3 regions of the Vibrio campbellii CAIM 519 genome follow, and region 3 is predicted to be linked to each of the others. Evidence: predicted binding sites of a transcription regulator. Region 3 holds the regulator's gene; each other region holds the start of a gene.

Region 1 (2,195 bases), 370 kb from region 3:
ATTCAAATCCTGATGGCTGGTGAGAAGTTTGAAGACATCAAAGCTGCTGCGTTAGTTGAAAACTCACAAGGTAAGATCAGCCACCTAGCTGATACTCAATCGACGCTAGAAGCACTAAATCCTGATATTCCAGTGAGCTTTGTTAACGTTTAATTTATAAGCTTTGCTTAACAAAAAAGAGCCCAATGGGCTCTTTTTTGTTCCAACAACGTTTTATTACAATAGTTCCGTTAGTCGATTTGCCGCTCTTTCCAACGCCAAATTTACAACCTTCGTAATTTCCGGGTATTGGTTCTCTGGATCATCCCAATCAACGTCTTCTGGCAACAAAACTTCTTCTAGGATTTGATGCTCCATTACGATCTTATTGTTACTCAGATCAACAAGCGTAACTTCTGCATTCACATAGCCACGAGGCGACGAAAGAGGGATAAATCCGTAGTAGTCACGCAGTGTGCCCGCCGCCATGGTTTGGATAACAAGTAGGTGTGTAGCTTGATACTGCTCCTTGACGACAGAAACATCGTAATCGAAGTAACCTTTTTTGCGTTTATCTTTCGGCAGTTTATGTTCGTCGGTCGCTTCATAATACTCTGGGAGAATCACACTGTGGCTTCCGCGGCTCTCAATCAACTGCGCAACCTTGGACTTACCTACTTCAAACTTATCATGCGTTAGTGATTGAATATGAGATTCAACGCTATCAGTCACCATTTCGTTGATAGCCATGTCCAATAGGCCTTCACCGCCTGCACGATGCGCATACATTTCTGGTGGCTGAACAAACGCAACAGCGATATTTTTGTCTCCCCCGGTTTGCCAAAAGTCTGACGGAATGTCCATCGCTTTTCGAGAGACACACCCAGACAAAAGCATTACTGCAATAGCACAACCGATAATTCTTATATATTTCATTATTTTACTGCTCCTTTTTATAGAAGCGATGAAATCTATCAATATGAAATATATTCTCAACACAAAGAATCACTAATTTTGATTCATTACATAGTAATTATTACAACCTAAGATGCTCAGCGATGACGCAAACGTTTGCATCATTTTTAAAATTCAGTATGATCCCCTGCAAATTCGGTTTCATCACTTTATTTTGTAAGGGAACACTATGTTCGGTACTGCTACAAGCACTCATGCTACCCGTGTATTACTTTTAGGCTCTGGTGAGCTTGGTAAAGAAGTGGCAATTGAATGCCAACGTCTTGGTTTAGAAGTGATCGCGTGCGACCGTTATGCCAATGCGCCTGCGATGCAAGTGGCCCATCGTAGCTACGTCATCGACATGCTTGATGGTCAGGCACTGGAAGAGATCATTAATAAAGAACAACCTGCTTACGTGGTTCCTGAAATTGAAGCTATCGCGACAGATAAATTAGTCGAATTAGAGGAAAAAGGCTTGAACGTTGTTCCCACAGCAAAAGCGACTAAATTGACGATGAACCGTGAAGGCATTCGCCGCCTTGCTGCTGAAGAATTAGCTCTAAACACTTCCCCTTATCAGTTTGCTGATAGTTTTGAAGACTTTAAAGCCGCTGTTGAGCATGTTGGTATTCCATGTGTCGTTAAACCAGTCATGAGCTCCTCTGGCAAAGGCCAAAGCGTGATCAAAACAGAAGAAGATGTTCAGACAGCTTGGGAATACGCGCAAGAAGGCGGCCGCACAGGAGCTGGACGCGTGATTGTTGAAGGATTTATTGACTTCGATTACGAAATCACACTGCTAACGGTACGCGCCGTTGATGGCGTACATTTCTGCGCCCCGATTGGGCACCGCCAAGAAGACGGAGATTACCGTGAATCATGGCAGCCACAAGCCATGTCAGAAAACGCCATCAAAGCAGCTGAATACACGGCAGAGAAAGTTGTGAATGCACTAGGTGGCTACGGCATCTTTGGTGTGGAACTGTTTGTTAAAGGCGATAAGGTCATTTTCAACGAAGTATCCCCTCGTCCACACGATACCGGTATGGTAACCATGATATCTCAAGAAATGTCTGAGTTTACGCTTCATGTACATGCATTTACAGGTATGCCGATCAACAATATTGTTCAGTATGGACCATCAGCATCAGCGGTAATTTTAGGGCAAGGTACATCAACTGATATCCGATTTGATAATCTTTCCAAAGCAATGGCTCAGCCACAAACTCAAGTTCGGTTGTTTGGTAAGCCTGAAATTG
Region 2 (2,195 bases), 350 kb from region 3:
CCTTACGAAACTCGCATCTTGCTGATTGAAGGTTAAAATTAAGCTTCCCCTAAAGAATCCGGTCCTAAAAAAGGCTTTGGAGTGCTCCCCAAAGCCTTTTATTTTTTCATCCTATGAACCGTAACTTACTGAGTAGCGATGCGGTTTGTGATTCATTGCAAGTACAAGGTTCAGTGCGAAGGCGCCAAGAATCGATAAGCCGATCACCCAAGGTGTGACGAAGAAGAAAGACGCAAACAAAATACACGCGTCGATCGCCATCTGAGATTTCCCGACCGAAATACCGAATTTGTCCTGAATGAACAAGCACAGCACGTTGAAGCCACCCAAACTTGAACGGTGACGGAACAGGATCAACATACCCAAGCCCATCAACAGCCCGCCAGCAACTGCACAGTAAATCTCATTAATCGACTCGAGTGAGATCAGCAAATACAGATTATCCGCAAAGATAGAAACCAAAGCGCCAGAAATTGCACTATTAATCGCAAAATGACGGCCGAAGCGTTTCCATGCTAGCAAGTAAAAAGGACAGTTGGCTAAAAAGTACAGCACACCAAACGTAAAAGGTGTAAATTGGCTAATAAGCAGAGCCAATCCTGTGGTGCCTCCGGTTAAGAGGTTCGCGGATTGGAGAAAGAAAACGCCTTGAGCGACCAAAAAGGTCCCCGTAAGAATTGCCATCCAGTCTTCTTTTCTTGAGTGTTTTTCCATCTATTATGCAGTCGTTAGTGATAAATCGGGCGTGCATAGTAGTAAAAAGATGATCTTTTCGGTAGCTAGAGGGTAAAATTTGCGGTAAACCTATGTAATTGTCGTTTTACAGGGTGTAAAGCACAAAATTGACAGTCAACGGATCATGGTTAAACGATTGCAACATCGTCATGATATTTCTTGCTTGTCACCATGGAAAAACTGCATGAGAAAAATTGTAAATTTCTCTTTATGACCTAGATCAAATTATGTAGAATGCGCGCCATTAGGTCGACGAAAACGTTTGCGTTAGGTCGTTATCCAGTTTTTTTGCAACTTTCAGTACCAATCTGAATCAGGAGATACAGATGCTTAAGCGTGATATGAACATCGCAGATTACGATGCGGAACTGTTCGCAGCTATCCAGGAAGAAACACTTCGCCAGGAAGAACACATTGAACTAATCGCTTCTGAAAACTACACAAGTCCACGTGTAATGGAAGCTCAAGGTTCTCAGCTAACGAACAAATACGCTGAAGGCTACCCAGGCAAGCGTTACTACGGCGGTTGTGAGTACGTAGATAAAGCTGAAGCTCTGGCAATCGATCGTGCATGCCAACTGTTCGGTTGTGAGTACGCGAACGTACAGCCTCACTCAGGTTCTCAAGCAAACAGCGCAGTTTACATGGCGCTTCTAAACCCAGGCGACACAGTTCTAGGTATGAGCCTAGCGCACGGTGGTCACCTAACTCACGGTTCTCCAGTAAACTTTTCTGGTAAGCACTACAACGTGATTCCTTACGGTATCGACGAAGCAGGTCAAATCAACTACGACGAGATGGAACAGCTAGCGCTTGAGCACAAGCCTAAGATGATCATCGGTGGTTTCTCTGCTTACTCACAAATCGTTGATTGGAAACGCATGCGTGAAATCGCGGACAAAGTTGACGCTTACCTATTCGTAGACATGGCACACGTTGCTGGTCTAATCGCAGCTGGCGAGTATCCAACACCAGTTCCACACGCTCACGTAGTAACTACGACTACGCACAAAACGCTAGCAGGTCCTCGTGGCGGTCTTATCCTTTCTAACGAAGGTGAAGAGCTCTACAAGAAGCTGAACTCAGCAGTATTCCCTGGCGGTCAAGGTGGTCCTCTAATGCACGTTATCGCTGGTAAAGCGGTAGCGTTCAAAGAAGCGATGGAGCCTGAATTCAAAGCTTACCAAGCTAACGTTGTGAAAAACGCGAAAGCAATGGTCGGTCAATTCCAAGAGCGTGGCTACAAGATCGTTTCTAACGGTACTGAGAACCACCTATTCCTAGTTGACCTAATCGACAAAGACATCACTGGTAAAGATGCAGATGCAGCATTAGGTGCAGCAAACATCACAGTAAACAAGAACTCTGTTCCAAACGACCCACGCAGCCCATTCGTAACGTCTGGTATCCGTGTTGGTACGCCAGCAATTACTCGTCGCGGCTTCACTGAAGATGACGCG
Region 3 (2,195 bases):
CGTTTCATCAGCGAAGAGCCCGAAGCCGCCAAACATTGAGCGCGACTTGATATTACCAAGTGCCTCAAACAGCTTCATTGAGTCTTTGAGTATCGGTTTATCCATGGTGTGTTATCTCGGTGTAATTAATATTACGCCACCAAAAATCAGGTCCGAGAGATTAGCAAATGCATGCAGACACAATGTCATTAAAGGGTAAACTCACTTAATGCATATTTGCCATCGGTAACCCCGCTACCTTCCATCTAATTCGATGGTTCAGGCCGGAGGCTTTGCGTCCCACCCTTTCGAATGGTTTGCCCTGTGCGTGACCATTTGAGAATACTTCGTATATTGAATTAACATCACGTTTCAAGTACCAAAGTGTGATCTTGGTTCAGTTAATAGTGCTATTTTGGTGTGTTTAGTTTCATATTTTGGACTGCTTAATTGCCATACTAAAGCTTGATGTAGGAAATGGGCTACAAGTGAGTTAAAACAGCAACTTATCTTAGCTTTTGATTGTATAAGCGATGTCGAATGTTTCAAAAAAGTTATTTTACGCAATAAAAAAGCGCCCCGAAGAGCGCTTTATAAAAATTGAGGTGAAATTAGTTCAATTTCTTAACTGTATTGCGAACTACGATCTCTGGCTGCATCTCAAACACACGCTTTTCGTGCTCTTTGTCTTTGATGCGCTCTAGTAGAATTTCAAACGCGTTTTTACCCACACGACGTTTCGGTTGGTGGATCGTTGTTAGCGGCGGTGAGAAGTACTCAGCAAGCTCAATGTTGTCGTAGCCGATAACGGAGATGTCATCTGGTACTTTGATGCCATTTTGTTGTAGACGGCTCATCAACCCTAACGCCATTGTATCGTTAAAGCAGAATACAGCAGTTGGGCGTTTTTCCATTGCAGTGATGTTGTCTGCAGCAAGTACTGCTGTATCACACTCGAAGTTACCTTCAAGAACCCAATCTTCGTTTATTGCAAGATTTGCTTCAGCCATTGCACGACGGTAGCCTGCGATACGCTCTTGGCACGCTGCCTTTTCAAAGTGGCCACTCAAACATGCGATGTCAGTATGACCGTTGTCGATCAGGTATTTCGTCGCGATGTAACCGCCTTCTTCTGAGTTATCAATGATCTTATCTGCCTGTGAGCTTTCTGGGCCCCAGTCCATTACCACTTTAGGAATGTCTGAATGGCGATCAAGCATCTCTTTTAGCTCTTCCGTCAAGTCAGAACACATTACTAGGATGCCGTCTACGCGTTTCTCAGCAAGCATGCGGATGTAGTCACGTTGTTTCTCGTAGATACCACCAGTGTTACATAAGATCAGTGTGTAACCTTGACGGTAACAGTAGCTTTCAACACCATCGATCACTTCAGAGAAGAATAGGTTGGTTGATTGAGTAACTAACATACCGATAGTACGAGTAGAGTTGCATTTCAAACTACGAGCAACAGCACTTGGCGCGTAATTGAGCTCATCCACTGCTTTCATTACTTTTTCTTGAGTGGTCTCTGCAACAAAGCGAGTTTTGTTAATTACGTGCGAAACTGTTGTGGTAGAAACGCCGGCTAAGCGAGCAACGTCTTTAATAGTGGCCATAAATGATGTCCTGTATCGAGCTACTGAATACCGTAGTGAAGACAACCATACGTTTAGGGTCTTGCGCAAACCGAGCAACTGCAGAAAGGGCATTGCTGAGATATTTGGCAGCGGTTGTTCCGAAATCGGTATAAAAATGTTTGTAGCAACATTTGTTGCTGAAACGCCTATTCCTGTCTTACATAAATGAGAAATAGGTCAGCAATCATGTTAAGAAAACACGAAAACCGCTATATTTCAGCGGTTTACATATAAATCATATTTAATCGTTTGCGCTCACATTTTAGACTGATGTGGGCAGACTGGCAATATTTTCAGCGGTTGTTTTGTGCCTTTGAGGTCACATTTTAACGGCTAAATTTGTTGGGTTTCTATGAGCCAGATTAAAAATAAACGAATAAAATAGGGAGCCTAAATAGCAGGCTCCCTAAAATAGGCGGCAATTATTCACCAAGAAGGTAGGTGCTGTCCAGTTTACAGAATGCAATTAATAGTTGCGCAACGCTAACATAGAAGCCAAATTCATCGAATTGCTTACATTTAGCAGCAAACTGAGGCAACCAAGTCATAAGGTGCTGCTGGATGAATTCGTTCTGTTTC

The links. Region 3 encodes PurR, which represses purine synthesis genes. Its sites were predicted from a motif close to TNANGNAAACGTTTNCNTNA; they were not measured.
Region 1: a site for PurR is predicted at 1,039-1,058, ahead of purT (formate-dependent phosphoribosylglycinamide formyltransferase). Genes of this name have one in related genera too.
Region 2: a site for PurR is predicted at 986-1,005, ahead of glyA (serine hydroxymethyltransferase). Genes of this name have one in related genera too.

What each region holds. Positions count from the first base shown of each region.
Region 1 is NZ_CP015863.1:1,537,489-1,539,683, reverse strand. Features, by position in the region: gene cdd (cytidine deaminase) at 1-153, shown strand, start outside; gene A8140_RS07250 (putative periplasmic lipoprotein) at 217-915, opposite strand; gene purT (formate-dependent phosphoribosylglycinamide formyltransferase) at 1,124-2,195, shown strand, end outside.
Region 2 is NZ_CP015863.1:807,857-810,051, forward strand. Features, by position in the region: gene treC (alpha,alpha-phosphotrehalase) at 1-36, shown strand, start outside; gene A8140_RS03845 (YitT family protein) at 112-714, opposite strand; gene glyA (serine hydroxymethyltransferase) at 1,062-2,195, shown strand, end outside.
Region 3 is NZ_CP015863.1:1,162,612-1,164,806, forward strand. Features, by position in the region: gene A8140_RS05570 (TfoX/Sxy family DNA transformation protein) at 1-105, opposite strand, end outside; cyclic di-GMP riboswitch class I at 222-311, opposite strand; gene purR (HTH-type transcriptional repressor PurR) at 591-1,595, opposite strand; gene torD (molecular chaperone TorD) at 2,039-2,195, opposite strand, start outside.